DNA from 3 places in the Herbaspirillum lusitanum genome. Region 1 is predicted to be linked to each of the others. Evidence: predicted binding sites of a transcription regulator. Region 1 holds the regulator's gene; each other region holds the start of a gene.
What was found. The regulator LexA, encoded in region 1, represses DNA repair genes until DNA is damaged. The targets are predictions, from matches to a motif close to ACTGTATNNNNATACAGT.

Region 1 (5,207 bases):
AAAATCTTGGATTCCGCTTCGTCGAGCATCTGTTTGACGTTCTTGCCCTGCGGATGGAAAGCATCGCCTGAAATCTCATCCGACACCGTGATCAGCTTGCGCAGGATGCCGCGGTCGCGCACGATCTCTGCATAGCGGCGGATATTCGCCGCCGACGGCGTATTTTGCGCCAGCGCGTTGAGATAGCTCAGGCCGCCCACCTCTTCGGCCTTGCCGCTGGTGGACATCGCTTCATAGACCGTGATCACGTCGGCCGGCTTGCTTTCGTTGATCAGCTTGACGATGTGCTGGAAGATGATGCGGTGATCGTAGCGATAGAAATCTTCTGCGCTGACAAAGTCGGCAATACGATCCCACGCGGCGTTGTCGAGCAGCAAACCGCCAAGGACGGATTGTTCGGCTTCGATGGAGTGCGGCGGGACGCGCAGGGATTCTAGTTGCGGATCGGGAGATGCGTTCATGGCGCGCATTATACCTGCTAAGAGTAGTCGCTTCAGGTGCGGTGGCGAATTAGCCGGCGGTTTTACAAACTACGATCAGACTTGCGCCGGTCCCGGCATGACGCAACAAGACCGACAAAATAAAAAAGCCAGGCGAACCCGGCTTCTTTATCAAAACAGATGGAACGATCGGCGTAATGAATTACGCGTGATCGCCCGTAACAGCAACAGTCACGTCAACCACGACGTCGGTGTGCAGAGCCACCGAAACAGCGTGATCGCCAACGATCTTCAGAGGACCTTGCGGCAGGCGAACTTGCGCCTTTTCGACCGGGAAACCTTGCTTTGTCAGCGCATCAGCGATGTCAAAGTTGGTCACGGAACCGAACAGACGACCGTCAACGCCGGACTTCTGGGTGATCTTGACTGTCAGGCCGGCCAGCTTTTCGCCTTGGGCTTGTGCAGCTGCCAGCTTTTCAGCGGCGGCCTTTTCCAGCTCGGCGCGCTTCGCTTCGAATTCGGCGATGGCGGCTGCTGTGGCGCGGCGCGCCATGCGTTGCGGGATCAGGAAGTTACGTGCGTAACCGTCCTTGACGCGGACGACTTCGCCCAGACCACCGAGATTAACGACTTTTTCCAACAGAATGACTTGCATGTTTTTCTCCTATATCTCGTCGTCAATTACGCGTTGTGCAGATCTGTGTATGGCAGCAACGCGAGGTAGCGTGCGCGCTTGATCGCGGTGTCAACTTGACGCTGATAGTGTGCCTTGGTGCCGGTCAGACGTGCTGGCATGATCTTGCCGTTTTCTTGCACGAAATCCTTCAGGGTGTCGACGTCTTTGTAATCGACTTGCTCAACACCTGCTGCGGTGAAACGGCAGAATTTTTTACGCTTGAACAGCGGGTTTTGCTGTTGACGTTTTTGCTTCAACTTGCTTTTATCGAACTTTTTACCGAATGCCATTTTGCGGCTCCTGATATCTAAAATTGAGTGGTTCTAAACTACAGATTCAAAATCAACGATGTGAAACACGATGCTTTTGCTATTGCGATTCCTGCGCGCCATGAAACCGGTGAACTTGAACATCTCGCCGAGACCGGCCCGGTTAAGCCGACCTGAAATTTCGCCTGCAGCGAATGCAGTGATTTCAAACTCGACCAACCTCTTGATGCCCGCTTCCGTCTGTTCCGATTGGTGCTGCAACTTCGCAGTCACTACCGGAATGCCTGCCGGGGTGTAACGTATGACGTCACGCTCGGCGATACTGGCGACAAACTGAAAGTGATTCACGCTCCCTGGTGCTTTTCTCGCAATGTCAGCAATTAAGCCGCTGGTGCTTCTGCGCGATTGCTCTTTACTGCGTCTTCCTTCTGGACAGCCTTCAGGATTGGCGAAGGACCGGTTTCGGCCTTCTTCATCTTGACTGTCAGGTGACGCAACACTGCATCGTTGAACTTGAAGCCGGTTTCGATTTCGGCCAGAGTTTCGCCGTCAACTTCGATATTCAGGCAAACATAGTGTGCTTTTGCCAGTTTTTGGATTTGGTACGCCAATTGACGGCGGCCCCAATCTTCGACACGGTGAATCTTGCCGCCGCGTGCAGTAACGATGCCCTTGTAACGCTCGATCATCGCTGGAACTTGCTCGCTTTGGTCCGGATGGACGATAAATACGATTTCATAATGACGCATGTAGACTCCTTTATGGACTGATTAACAAATCGCCCACCTCGGCGTCAAGACGAGTGTGGGAAGAGGAAAGCCCGCAATCATATACCAGAATGCCAAAAACCTCAATGCTTTCAGGCATTTGCCGTGGAACGGCGCCCACAGAGCAAAAATTGCCGATGACATGATTTCAATATTGCAGATTGACACTGCTTTATAACTGTATAAAAATACAGACTGTTTATGCAACCAGCATAACTTCCCCGAAAGTCGACATGCTCAAACTGACCGCTCGCCAGGAACAGATCCTGAATCTGATCAAAGACGCCATCGAAAACACCGGCTTCCCGCCGACGCGCGCAGAAATCGCCAATGAGCTCGGCTTCCGCTCGGCCAACGCCGCCGAAGAACACTTGCAGGCGCTGGCCCGCAAAGGCGCCATTGAAATTTCTCCCGGCACCTCGCGCGGCATCCGCCTGCGAGACGGATCGGCGGGCAACCCGGGTCGTCAGATGGCCCTCCCGCACCCTGCCCTGATGCAGTTGTCGCTACCGCTGGTCGGCCGCGTCGCCGCCGGCTCGCCGATCCTGGCGCAGGAGCATATCGAAACCAATTACACCGTCGACCCGGCGCTGTTCTCGGCAAAACCCGACTATCTGCTGAAGGTGCGCGGCATGTCGATGCGCGACGCCGGCATCCTGGACGGTGATTTGCTGGCGGTAAAGAAAGCCGATCAGGCCCGCAACGGCCAGATCGTCGTGGCGCGAATCGGCGACGACGTCACGGTCAAGCGCTATCGCAAGACCGGCTCGCTGATTGAACTGCTGCCTGAAAATCCCGACTTCAAGGTGATCAAGGTCTCTTCCGAAGAAGAAAATTTTGCCTTGGAAGGCTTGGCGGTAGGTTTATTGCGTAGCTGGAACTGATTCCGTTTCAGACCCTGCTCGAACTAAAGCTCGCTAAATCGCGGGCTTTTTTTACGTCTGTTTGCCAGATCGAAACCAGAATTGCATCATATGATACGCATAGCTTATTGCGACCGGCAAAGCAAGGCAGATGGCGCCCTTCCTTTGCACGGCAGCACAATCATTCAATCCGGTAAGGAATCACATGTCAACGCGTAGCAGCAACAAGCCCGCCAACAAGAGCGCTCAACCCAACGTCAAAGATCTCCTGGCTGTAAGAGAATGCCTGAGCTTGCTGGACGATCACAAGGTCGACGAGGCAAAAGTACTGTGCGCCCAAGTACTCAAGCGCGCGCCGAACCTGGTCTATGCTAACCATGCCTGGGGCTTAATCGCGATGCATAAAAATGACTATGTCACGGCAGAGGTCGCCCTGCGCAAAGCCGTGGCGGCAGATCCGGCAAATTCCGAGTACGTTGCCAACTTGGCCACCGCCGTTCTTAACCAGGATAGGATCGAGGATTCCATCGCGCTGTACGAGGAAGCCATCAAGCTTAACAGCGAAAACAAAGATGCGCGCATTGGCCTAGCCAATGCCTTGCACGAAAAGAACGATCCGGATGCCTCAATCGCCTATTTCGAGGACGCCGTCAAACGCAATCCCGATGCGCCCGGCCCGCTGTCTCACTTGGGCAAGGCCTTGATCGATGCAAAGCAATACAAAGAGGCCGTCGGCGTTCTGTTCAAGTCCTTGCAACTGCAAATCAATTTTGCTCCGGCACACACTAATCTGGGCATTGCCTTTCAGGAAATGGACATGCTCAAGGATGCTCTGGAATGCCACAAGACCTCCCTGCTGCTGGACCCGACCGACATCTACGCGCAAAACAAGATAGCCGACACGTACATCAAGCAAAAAGACTACGACAAAGCTAACGAACACTATCAGCGCGTCCTTGAGCTTGCCCCCAAGGATCCGAACAGCTATACCAAACTCGCATCGAGCCTGTTTACCTATCAGGATCGCTATGAAGAGGCTATGGCATTGTTCCATCAAGCACTTGAGGTCGACCCAAAGCATCCGGTGACGCTCAATAATATCGGCGCGACGATGTATGACTACGGCGAAACGGTGTCATCCTTGCAATATTTCAAGGATGCGCTCGCACTCAAGCCCAACTATCTGACTGCCCAACACAATCTTGCTCTCGGGCAATTACTGGCCGGCGATCTGAAGGATGGCTGGGCCAATCATGAGAGTCGCCTGGAAGTCAAAGAGCGTCGCTACGTCTATAAATTGATTCACAAGCTGTTCGGACTGATCCCGAAATGGGACGGCAAGTCCTCGCTGACAGGCAAATACATCTTGCTGATGCATGAACAAGGCTTCGGTGACAGCATTCAGTTCGTACGCTACGTCCACAAGCTGCTGGAGCAAGGCGCCCGCGTGGCGCTGCATGTCAAGGATCCGCTTGCCCGCCTGTTCCGCAGCGTGTCCGATCAGGTGACGCTGGTGCGCGAGAACGACCCGCTGCCCAAATGCGACTGTGCTTACGTGCTGATGAGCCTGCCGCACGCGCTAGGTACCGATCGCATCGAAGACATCCCGTCTTACCCGTTCTATTTGTCCGCCGATCCGCAAGACATCAAGAGCTGGAAAAACAAGATGGACATGCTCGCCGGAAACACCAACGATCTGCGCGTCGGCTTCGTCTGGGCAGGCAACCCGGAGCACGGCAACGACCGGAAACGTTCGATCCCGCTTGAGACCTTTGCCCCGTTATTTAATACACCTGGCGTCCAGTTTTTCTCCATCCAGAAAGGACTGGCCACGCCTGAGTTGGCCAAGCTTCCTCAAGGACTGCCTGTATACAATATAGGCGACGCCTTTAACGACTTTGCCGATACGGCTGCGGCCATGGCCAATCTGGACCTGATTATCAGTGTCGACACCTCGGTAGTTCATTTGGCCGGCGCGCTCGGCCGGCCCACCTGGACGTTGCTCGCCCACACGCCGGACTGGCGCTGGCTAAACGACCGGGAAGACTCGCCTTGGTATCCGAGCATGCGCCTGTTCCGCCAACAAACCCGCAGCGACTGGCCGACCGTTATTAATAAAGTGGCTTTGGAGCTAGCAATCTTGGCGCAAGAAAACAAGAAAAGCATCGCCTAATCAACGACTTGCCGCATCC
Region 2 (5,207 bases), on a different contig from region 1:
TGCGCTCAATGCAGCGGTGGAAGCGGCACGGGCCGGGGAACAGGGCCGCGGCTTTGCCGTGGTCGCTGCGGAAGTTCGCTCGCTGGCGCAACGCTCCGCTGCCGCCGCCAAGGAGATCAAAGTCCTGATTTCCGATTCCGTGGAACAGGTACGGATTGGCGAGGAGAGCGTGGCCAAGACCGGAGCCACCATCAGGACGGTGGTGGAGAGCGTGAAAAAGGTGAGTGACGTGGTGGCAGAGATCACTTCGGCCAGCCTGGAGCAAAGTCGCGGGATCAGTCAAACCAACGAGGCGGTCGGTCAAATGGATCAAGTCACGCAACAGAATGCAGCCTTGGTCGAGGAAGCAGCCGCCAGCGCTCAGGAACTGCAGGAGCAAGCCTCCCGGCTGGCCAGCATTGTCGCGCAGTTCCGGTTGGGAGACGGACAGCCAGAGAATAAGAATAATTCGGTGTCGTTGCCGTATGCCATTCCTCTTGACGCGCTTGCTTGACGACAGGCATCACATCCCTGTCAGATTTTCTGTGGCTCCCTGGGCCTGTTGACGGATCTCGTGAGGGATCCGCCTAATCACAGGGCCGGATGAAACGAAACCAGGAGGGCGCAAAACGTCCATTCCCAGATGCTCACGGCAGTCCGGCAGACGCATCAAACGTCGCGTTGGCGAGATGCTTGACTGCAAGATCAACGAAGGCACGCAGGCGGTTCAGCCGCCTGAGGTCGCGATGGTAGCCCATCCAGATTTCGCGATGCGGCGGTTCCACCCCCAGTTCCAGCAGGCGGATGCCGTTGACCTGATCGCCAAGTGGGCGTGGCAGCACCGCAATGCCCATCCCCATCGCACACATCTGCGCTTTGATGCTCCGGTTATTCGATTGCAATACAACCCCGGCGTTCGGGAACATCTCCTTCAGCCATGCGGTATCCGGAAAAGTCCCGCTGAAGGTATCGGGGGTGATCAGGCGGATTCCGCTGCCGTCGCCTATGACCGGGTCGGGGCTGGCGGTGGCCACATAGACTCCATAGCGCATCCGGAGCAACCGCCTTTGCACGATATCCTGTTCCTCGAAGGGAACGATGCGGAATGCTATGTCGGCCTCGCGCTGGGCCAGGTTGAACAGACGCGTTCCGGTGAGCACCTCGATCTCGACCAAGGGATAGCTGGCCGCATATTCAGCCAGTACCGGCGGCAGTACATAGGCGCCGAACCAGTCGGCGGAGGTGATCCGCAAGATGCCGTCCAGCGTACGCTGCTTTCCGGCCAGCCGCCGCTCCATCGCCAGTGCTCCCTCCTCGATTTGCTCGGCCAGCGGCAGAACCCCCATGCCTTCTTCGGTCAGAACGAAGCCATCGGCCGTTCGTTGGAAAAGCATTTGGCCCGTGGCTTCCTCCAGGGCGCGCAACCGCCGCCCGATGGTTGGATGGCTGAGATGCAGTAAGCGCGCGGCAGCGCCGAGCGTGCCTGTACGCGCTACAGCCAGAAAGATCCTGACATCGCTCCACTCCATATGACCCCTAACAAAATTGAACGGATAGTGTTCATTATATTCAGTTGATGAACAATATCGAACTCTGCGAGACTACCCTTCGTTGCATGCTATACGGCTGGCTTCAGTCGCCAACCGGCGACTCGCGAAAGCACCGTTAATGGTTTGCGTTGCCTCTAAATTCAACAAAAGGACACTCATGAAATACCAACATTCACTCGCATCGCCTCGGTCGCTTGCCCTGTACATCTTGCTTGCCATGTGCCTGCTACTGCAAGGTGCGGTGCACGCGGCTGCCCCTTTTGCAGGCACGTCGGCGCCGGGGTTCTACCGTTTCATGCTGGGCGGGTTCGAGATCACCGCGCTCAATGACGGCACGCTGGAATTGCCGGTCGATCAGTTCCTCACCAACATCACTCCCCAAAAAACCAACGAAGTGCTGGCAGCGCACTATTTGGAGAGCCCGCTTGAAACCTCCTATAACGCTTTCCTGATTAATACGGGGGGCAAACTCATCCTGATCGACACCGGCGCCGGCAATATCTTCGGCCCGCGCCTCGGCAAGCTGGCGGCAAACATGAGCGCCTCCGGCTACACCCCGTCTCAAGTGGACGAGATCTACATCACGCACATGCACGCCGACCATATTGGCGGGCTGACGACGGATGGAAAGATGAATTTTTCCAATGCGATCATCCGCGCCAATCGCACGGAGCTCGACTACTGGCTGAGCGAAGCGAGCATGGCCAAGGCGCCCGGGGGCAATCGCGGCGACCAGAAAGGCACCTACCGCCGCGCCATGACAATCATGGCCCCCTACATCAAGGCTGGCCGGATACGTCCGTTTGACGGCGAGGAAGAACTGACTCCCGGTATCCGTGCGTATCAAAGTGCCGGACATACACCAGGGCACGTGGGCTACATGATCGAGAGCCAGGGAAATCGGTTGATGGTGGTGGGCGACATCATCCATGTCGCGGCCATTCAATTTCAGGATCCGACGGTCTCCGTTGCGTTCGACAGCGATAGCAAACAAGCCGAAAAGGAGCGCATTAAGGAATTCACCAGCATCGCGGATGGCAAGATCTTGTTCGCCGCCGCTCACGTTCCTTTTCCCGGGCTGGGTCGGCTGCGGGCGAAACAACATGGCTTCCAGTGGTTTCCCGTCAATTACTCGGCGGGGAGTAACAATGTCACCAGCCTCAAGTAACCACCTTTCAAGGTCAATATTGAATCGTTTCCCCGTTTAGAACCAATGCACTCAGTGCTGCTGAATGCCGGTTTCTAGCCGTTCATAGATATTCAAATTTCCCAGTCTTCGATTTTTGACTAGCCACCCAAGTCATTTATACTGTATATTTGTACAGTATAAATGACCATGTCCACTCCTTCGCCGCAAAGCATACACAGCGGGCTCTGGCTTGCCTCTCAGTTGGCGCTTGGCGGTGCGCGCTGCATCGACACCGGCTTCGCAGCTTTGTCGAAAGAGCTGCCGGGACGCGGTTGGCCGACCGGTGCATTGATCGATTTATTGTTGCAACAACCCGGTGTGGGCGAGTTACGTTTGCTGGGACCGGCGCTGCAAGCGCTGGCGCCGCATCGTATTGCGCTGGTGCAGACGCCGCATGCTCCCCAGATCATTGGCTGGCATCAGAATGGTGTGGACGCCTCGCGGTTGCTATCGGTGCGCACTGCCACGAGTGCCGATGCCGCCTGGGCTGCGGAACAGATATTGAAATCCGATAGCTGTGCCGCGCTGCTGCTTTGGCAACGCCATCTGCGCAAAGACAGTTTGCGGCGTCTGCATCTGGCGGCGCAAAGCGGCAATACGCTCTTTGTCATGTTGCGGCCTCTCAGTTGCGCGCAGGATGCGTCGCCTGCGGCCTTGCGGCTGTCATTGACGCCGGCCGCCGGCGGCATTGATATCGGCTTCATCAAGCGACGCGGGCCGCAACGCGATGAACCTTTATTTATTTCCTTGCCTTCTCTGAATCTTTTGCATCATGCGCCTGTGGATCGCCGTACACCTGCCCCTGCTGCCGTTGGAAGTGTTTTATCCGAACTGGTTGGGTAACACTGCCGCCGTCGTACTGGAACACGCGCGCGTTATGGCGGCCTCGTCGTCTGCCCAGGATGCCGGAGTGCGCCATGGCATGCGTCGCGGCGGCGTGCTGGCCTTGCTGCCGCAGGCACCGATGCATGACCGTGCACCTGAGCGCGAAGCGCAGACGCTGTTCGGCGCTGCGACCGCTTTGCTGCAATACACGCCGCAGGCCAGTTTCAGCGATGACGCAACGGTCCTGCTCGATATCGGCGCGAGTCTGCGCCTGTTCGGCGGCATTCGGATGCTATGCCAGCGTGTGCGTTGCACCATGCACCGGCTCGGTCTGACGGCCATCATCAGTTGCGCGCCGACTGCTGCGGGTGCCGCCTTGCTGGCTCGGCATGGCGGTGTCAGGATAATGAAGAAAGAACGTCTGCATCAATGCCTCGACCGGCTTCCGGTCAGCGCCTTGCTCACTGTGGCGCCCTATCTCGACTGGCTTGAAGGCATCGGCTGCCGTACCTTGTCCGATCTGCGCCGTTTGCCGCGCGCCGGCTTGCAACGACGCGGCCACACCCACATGCTCGATACGCTTGATTGCGCCTACGGTAATGCACCGGAGTTGCATGCCTGGATCGAGATGCCGCCGACTTTCCGGCAACGTATCGAACTAAACGAACGCATTGAACATGCCGACGCTGCACTGCATACCGTGCAAGCGCTACTGGCCCAGCTATGCGGATGGCTGAGCGCTCGCCAGTTGGCGGTCAAGCAGGTGCACGTGCAACTGGAGCACGAACGGGGCCGCCAGGCCGTCGCGCCTACTGCAATTCAGCTCGCCCTGGCCGAATCGACCTGGCAAGACAGCCACTTGATCCGCCTGTTAAAAGAACGGCTGGCGCATCTTGAAATCAGCGCGCCCATTATCGCCGTCGTGCTGGAAGCCGCCGAAACCGAGCCCATGGCGCCGGCCAGCGACAAGCTGTTTCCCGAACCGGGCGGTTCGCCGGCAGACTACAAGCGCCTGCTCGAATTGCTGGTCGCTCGGCTGGGTGCGGATAAGGTGCTGCAAGCCTCGCCGCTGGCGGATTATCGGCCAGAACAAGCCAATCGCTGGGTGCCGGTCATGGCGACGGCCACATCGCTGGACCACCGTCCCTTGCCGCCGCGCCCGACCTGGCTGCTGGAGCAACCTGTCGTGCTGCCCCTACGTGCACATCGTCCTTATTACGGCGCACGCCTGCGCCCGGTCTCGCCACCCGAACGCATCGAGGCGGGCTGGTGGAACGGCCTGCTGGTGACGCGCGACTATTACATCGCCGAAGGCGCGAACCATTGCCATTATTGGATCTACCGCGAACGCATCGGCGATGTCGACGGTAGGGAGCCGCATTGGTACCTGCACGGTTTGTTCGGTTAAGAGGAACGCCATGAGCGAGACACCTTCTGTCCTACCGGCGACACCCGCCATTCCGGATTATGCCGAGTTGTTCTGCCTCTCCAACTTCACGTTTCTGGAAGGCGCTTCGCATGCGGAAGAATTGGCCGTACGCGCAATCCAACTCGGTTATGCCGCGCTCGCCGTGACCGATGAATGCTCGTTGGCCGGCGTCGTGCGCGCATACACACAAACTAAAGACCGCGAAATCAAGCTGATCATTGGCGCACATTTCCGT
Region 3 (5,207 bases), on a different contig from region 1:
GTCCACTCCGGGCGCGAAAACACATACACGGCCTTGGCCGGATTGCCGTTGGCGCGTGCCAGCAGGGCGGCCAGGCCGGCAGTGCTGCCGAAGTCGACGCTATCGCTGTTGAGGTATTCGAGCGCGCGATTGCTGCCCTGGCTCAGCACCCATTTGACCGAGCCGCCGGAGGACTTCAGGTCTTCTTCCAGCCAGCCGAATTTCTTCAGCACCAGGCTGGGTGGCGAATACGTCGCGTAGTCGAGGCGGATGGTCTTGGGCGCGTCGGCGGCGCGGCCGGTCAGCGGCAGGCCCAAAGCGGCGGAGCCGAAGGTTGCTGCACTGGCAGTGCTCAACTGGAGGAAGTGGCGGCGTTGCATGATGTCCTTTTCTTGTTCGAGTCTGTCAGGCTGCATCGTGTACGTGTAGACGAGGCCGGCCTGTCCCTGTCGGGATGACTTTACGGACGAAGTCCGGGGAAAAGAACGATTTTTTTCGCGCTTGCTTATGCGCTCAACGCATGCCGGGCAAGGAAAGGATCGGGGAAAAGTCGGGGAAAAATCAGGGCAAATGCAGCTCGAACTGGGCGCCGCCGTCGGGGTGGTTGGCCAGCAGCGCTTCGCCTTTCTTGTCGCCTTTTTGGTGGGCGGCGGCGATCGCCTGGCACAAATCCATGCCGAGACCGGTGGACGGTTTGACTTCGTGCGTGCCGATGCCGGGGCCGTCATCGCGGATGCTGAAGACCACGCCGTTGCCATCCTTGCGGCAGGCCAGTTCGATATGCGAGCGGGCAAAGCGCGTGGCGTTCTGCAACGCCGCTTCGAGCGCCAGGCCGACCAGGTTTTCATCGAAGAAGGCAATCAGCGGCATGCCTTCGCTGTTGATCGAAACCTCGAGGCCGGATTGGCCGATGGTCAGGTGGCGCCGCAGGCCTTCGAGGAAATCCTGCGGCGACAATGCTTCGATCTGCGCCGTCAGTCCTTGCGAGGATGCTTTATACAGCGTCAGGAAGCCGATCAGCTTTTCCTGCAGCGTGAGGCAGGTCAGGTGCGCATGGCCGGCGCGTTCGTCGGGCGACTCGGCGGCAAGCACGCGCAACTCACCCTCCAGTACGCCGAGCGAATTCTTGATGTCGTGAACAATGATGGCGGCCAGTTTTGCGTCCATGGATCAGCTCTTCTGCGCCGCTTTGGCGACCGCGTCTCGCAGGAATTTATGCATCTTGCTGACACGGTCGTTGCCCGGGATCAGGCGGTCCAGCGTATTGAGGTAGCGGTTGACGCGCTTGACGTAGTCCTGGTTGATGCCGCGCTGGCTCATCCACAACAGATGCAGCTGGGCTGCCGCCATCAGCACGCCGGTGTTTTCCGGCATGCTGTGCAATGCTTCTTCCAGTTTGGCCAGCGATTCGTCCGGCTTGGCGCTGCGCATCAGCGTATTGGCTTCGGCGATGATGCCCATGCACTGCTTGACGGCGCCGTCGACCAGTTCGTCGGTCATGCTTTCCTTGCCGCAATCGGCCAGCACCTTGCGCGCCAGTGTCAGCAGCGTCTTGTTTTCGTGGTCGGACTTCACCGCCTGCGAAATCAGCTGCGCGCCTTCTTCGTCACGGCCGACCGAGAAAGCCGCCTTGGCCAGCGCGAGCGTCCCCATTTCCGACGGCGTACCTTCGGCGGCGTTGCGCGCCGCTTCGAACGCCATCTCGGCGGAAATCATGTCGCCCAGCTGGACATACGCCTGCGCCGCCACGGCCGATTGCGTCGAGATGAACATCTTCGATTCAGCATAACGCTTGGGTGCATTGGCCAGCAGCGCCAGCGCAGCATCACCGTCGCCGGTGTCGACATGCACCTGCGCCAACGTCAGCAGGTCGCCCGGCTGCGCGGTCAGCGAACCCTTGGTGTGCTTGAGCACCTTGTCGAACGCTTCCTTGGCCTGGTCCAGGTCGCCGACGCGATAGGCGGCATCACCGACCAGGCGGCTGCGGCGCGCCGACGGGATGATTTCGGAAGAGCGGGCGAGAGCGTCCAGCGCCTGTTGCTGATTGCCTTGCGCGTCTTCGATCTGCGCCAGCAAGTCATAGGCTTCAATATATTGCGAATTTTGTGCGAGTACAGCTTGCACCAGCACCTTGGCGTCGTCGTATTGGCCGGCCACGATATTGCAGCGCGCCATGCCGACCTTGGCCCATACCTGGTCGTCGCGCATTTCCAGCGCTTGCGCGTAGACCGCGCGCGCCTCTTCGATGCGGCGCAATTCGACCAGCAGGCTGCCCTTGATCTTGAGGATGTCGACGATCCATTTGGGTGCGACCTTCACCACGTTGTCGCATTCGACGATGGCGCCGGCCTGGTCCTTGCGCTTGAGCTTTTCATTGATCGGCAGCAGCGCGTTCTGTTTTTCCAACAGGCGGTCGATGCGATCGGCCAGCTTGGATGCCGTCAGCGGCTTGAGCATGTAGGCGTCGGGCTGGAACTCGGCGGCGCTGGCGACCAGGTTGTAGCCGCTTTCGGCCGTGACCATGATGAACATGGTGGTGGGCGACAACATGTGCTGGGTGCGGAAAAATTCCAGCAGCTGCTGACCGTTGGTTTCCTTGTTCAGGTTGTAGTCGCAGACGATGAGGTCATAGGTGCTGCCCCCCTGGACGGCGCGAATCGCTTCGTCGGGCGTGCCGGCCTGGTCGACTTTGGTAATGCCGAGCTGGCCCAGATGCATGCGAATGTTTTGGCGCATGGCCGGCATGTCGTCAATGATGAGCGAGCGCAGGCTGGAAATGCGGCTGAATGGAACCAGGGTCATAGGGGGAAAGCAGAAAACTCGTAATATTACTGGCTAGAAATGTATATCAAATACGTCGAATATCCGTAATAAATCTAGGATATTCCTTGAAATCATTTGCATTATCGCTGAAAGACGCTACAGCCGTCGCTCTCGAAAGGTCGGGAGCCGACGTTGTGCACGCATGAACCGTACCGGCGGGACCGTTATAATCGGAATTTCGGCAATCGGGGATCGGCGGCATACTAACAGACTATCGAAGATTTTTTGTCTGCAACCGTATTCCTTGTGCTGCCGGGCCATTTCGGCCCATTCCGCTATTCCAGATTGCAACAGCAGAAAAAGAACTTGCACAAACAACTGTTTTTTTATACAGTGCTGCTTAGTTGATCTCTGACTGATCCGAACGAACACTTTGTTGAAAGAACCCTATGGACGATAAAAAATCCGCGAACAATACTGAGAAGGGCAAAGCGCTGGCCGCAGCCCTTGCTCAGATCGAGAAGCAATTCGGCAAGGGCTCGGTCATGCGCATGGAAGACGGCGCGGTCCTCGAGGAAATCCAGGTCGTCTCGACCGGTTCCCTCGGCCTGGACATCGCGTTGGGCGTCGGCGGTCTGCCGCGCGGCCGCGTGATCGAAATCTACGGTCCGGAATCCTCGGGTAAGACGACGCTGACGCTGCAAGCCATTGCTGAAATGCAAAAGATCGGCGGCACCTGCGCCTTCATCGACGCGGAACACGCATTGGACGTGACCTACGCGCAGAAGCTGGGCGTCAATCTGTCCGATCTGCTGATTTCGCAACCCGACACCGGCGAACAAGCGCTGGAAATCACCGACGCGCTGGTACGTTCCGGCGGCGTTGACCTGATCGTCATCGACTCGGTCGCCGCATTGACGCCGCGCGCCGAAATCGAAGGCGACATGGGCGACTCCCTGCCGGGCCTGCAGGCACGCCTGATGTCGCAAGCGCTGCGCAAGCTGACCGGCAGCATCAACCGCACCAGCACCACCGTGATCTTCATCAATCAGATCCGCATGAAGATCGGCGTCATGTTCGGTAATCCCGAAACGACCACCGGTGGCAATGCGCTCAAGTTTTACGCCTCTGTGCGCCTGGATATCCGCCGCACCGGTTCGATCAAGTCCGGCGACGAAGTCATCGGCAGCGAAACCAAGGTCAAGGTCGTCAAGAACAAGGTGGCGCCGCCATTCCGCGAAGCCCACTTCGATATTCTTTATGGCGAAGGCACATCGCGCGAAGGTGAAATCCTCGATCTGGGCTCTGACGCCAAGATCGTGGAAAAGTCCGGCGCCTGGTACAGCTATAACGGCGAACGTATCGGCCAAGGCAAGGACAATGCACGCAATTTCCTGAAAGAACGTCCGGAACTGGCGCGCGAAATCGAAAACAAGGTACGTGCTTCCCTCGGCGTTCCTGAGTTGGCTGCAAGTGGCGCTGGTGCTGCTGCAACACCGGCACCGACTGGCAAAGGTTCTGCAAAGAACGTAGCAGCAGAAGAATCCTGATGCCGTTGTACTTCGCTCGCGTCTTGTCGGTCGCAACGATCGCGACGGTGTGACCGATGCCCAGGCCGCAAATCAGCCTGAAGGCGCGAGCGCTCAAATATCTCTCTTCACGTGAGCATAGTCGTCTGGAACTTGCGCGTAAGTTAACCCCTTACGCGCAAGATGGCGACGATATCGAAGCCCTGCTCAACTGGCTGCAAGAGTCCAAATTCCTTTCCCAAGAACGTTTTTCCGAATCATTGGTGAATCGTCGCGTCGGTCGTTACGGCAACAATCGCATCCTTTCCGAATTGAAAAGCCACGGTATCACCGGCGAAGCGCTGGGCGACGCCAAAATCGGCCTGACCCAAGGTGAAAACGAACGGGCGCGCGAGGTCTTGCGGCGCAAGTTCGACGAAGCGCCGGCCGACGGCATGGCGCGCGCCAAGTGCATGCGGTTTCTGCAGCAGCGCGGATTTTCGCATCGGGCAATTCAGGCCGCGGTCAAAACCGCCTGGAGTGATGGCGAGCACGACGATTTTGATTGATCGATCGGTAGATTAATTGCGATTTCTCCTCATTACGTACAGCGCAGCCGGGATTTTTGTCCGCACGCCAATCCCTCAAAAATAGTCTCCATAAGCCCATCCCGCTGCCGAGGCGGGGCCAGATGTGCTAAAATCTCCGGGTTTTTGCTGCGCCGCATTAGCGGCTGTCATGGCAATCTTTGCGATGACGACACGCAATGCGACAACGATTAAATGTTGATCAAATGGCATTCTCTATGCCCAATGCACTGTCCGCACCTTCTACTAAGCAATCCGCCCGGCTGCATCAGCCGCGCGTCTCCTCGTTCGGAGAAGGCGCGCCAGCGCGGATTCTTGCCTTCATTCGCGCCGCGCGGTGTTGCCGCCAGCCGGATTTCAATCCAGTAAG

Region 2: imuA (translesion DNA synthesis-associated protein ImuA) is a predicted target of LexA. The motif match lies at 2,838-2,855, and genes of this name have one in related genera.
Region 3: recA (recombinase RecA) is a predicted target of LexA. The motif match lies at 3,120-3,137, and genes of this name have one in related genera.

Annotation. Positions count from the first base shown of each region.
Region 1 covers NZ_QXFG01000008.1:189,876-195,082, reverse strand. Annotated here, with positions in the region: gene DXT88_RS09365 (replicative DNA helicase) at 1-461, opposite strand, end outside; gene rplI (50S ribosomal protein L9) at 643-1,095, opposite strand; gene rpsR (30S ribosomal protein S18) at 1,122-1,406, opposite strand; gene priB (primosomal replication protein N) at 1,440-1,733, opposite strand; gene rpsF (30S ribosomal protein S6) at 1,766-2,134, opposite strand; gene lexA (transcriptional repressor LexA) at 2,386-3,036, shown strand; gene DXT88_RS09335 (tetratricopeptide repeat protein) at 3,221-5,188, shown strand.
Region 2 covers NZ_QXFG01000005.1:598,210-603,416, forward strand. Annotated here, with positions in the region: gene DXT88_RS06905 (methyl-accepting chemotaxis protein) at 1-493, shown strand, start outside; gene DXT88_RS06910 (LysR family transcriptional regulator) at 627-1,508, opposite strand; gene DXT88_RS06915 (MBL fold metallo-hydrolase) at 1,687-2,697, shown strand; gene imuA (translesion DNA synthesis-associated protein ImuA) at 2,860-3,561, shown strand; gene DXT88_RS06925 (Y-family DNA polymerase) at 3,491-4,951, shown strand; gene DXT88_RS06930 (error-prone DNA polymerase) at 4,962-5,207, shown strand, end outside.
Region 3 covers NZ_QXFG01000005.1:252,094-257,300, forward strand. Annotated here, with positions in the region: gene DXT88_RS05340 (aliphatic sulfonate ABC transporter substrate-binding protein) at 1-359, opposite strand, end outside; gene DXT88_RS05345 (sensor histidine kinase) at 541-1,146, opposite strand; gene DXT88_RS05350 (tetratricopeptide repeat protein) at 1,150-2,781, opposite strand; gene recA (recombinase RecA) at 3,192-4,292, shown strand; gene recX (recombination regulator RecX) at 4,349-4,819, shown strand.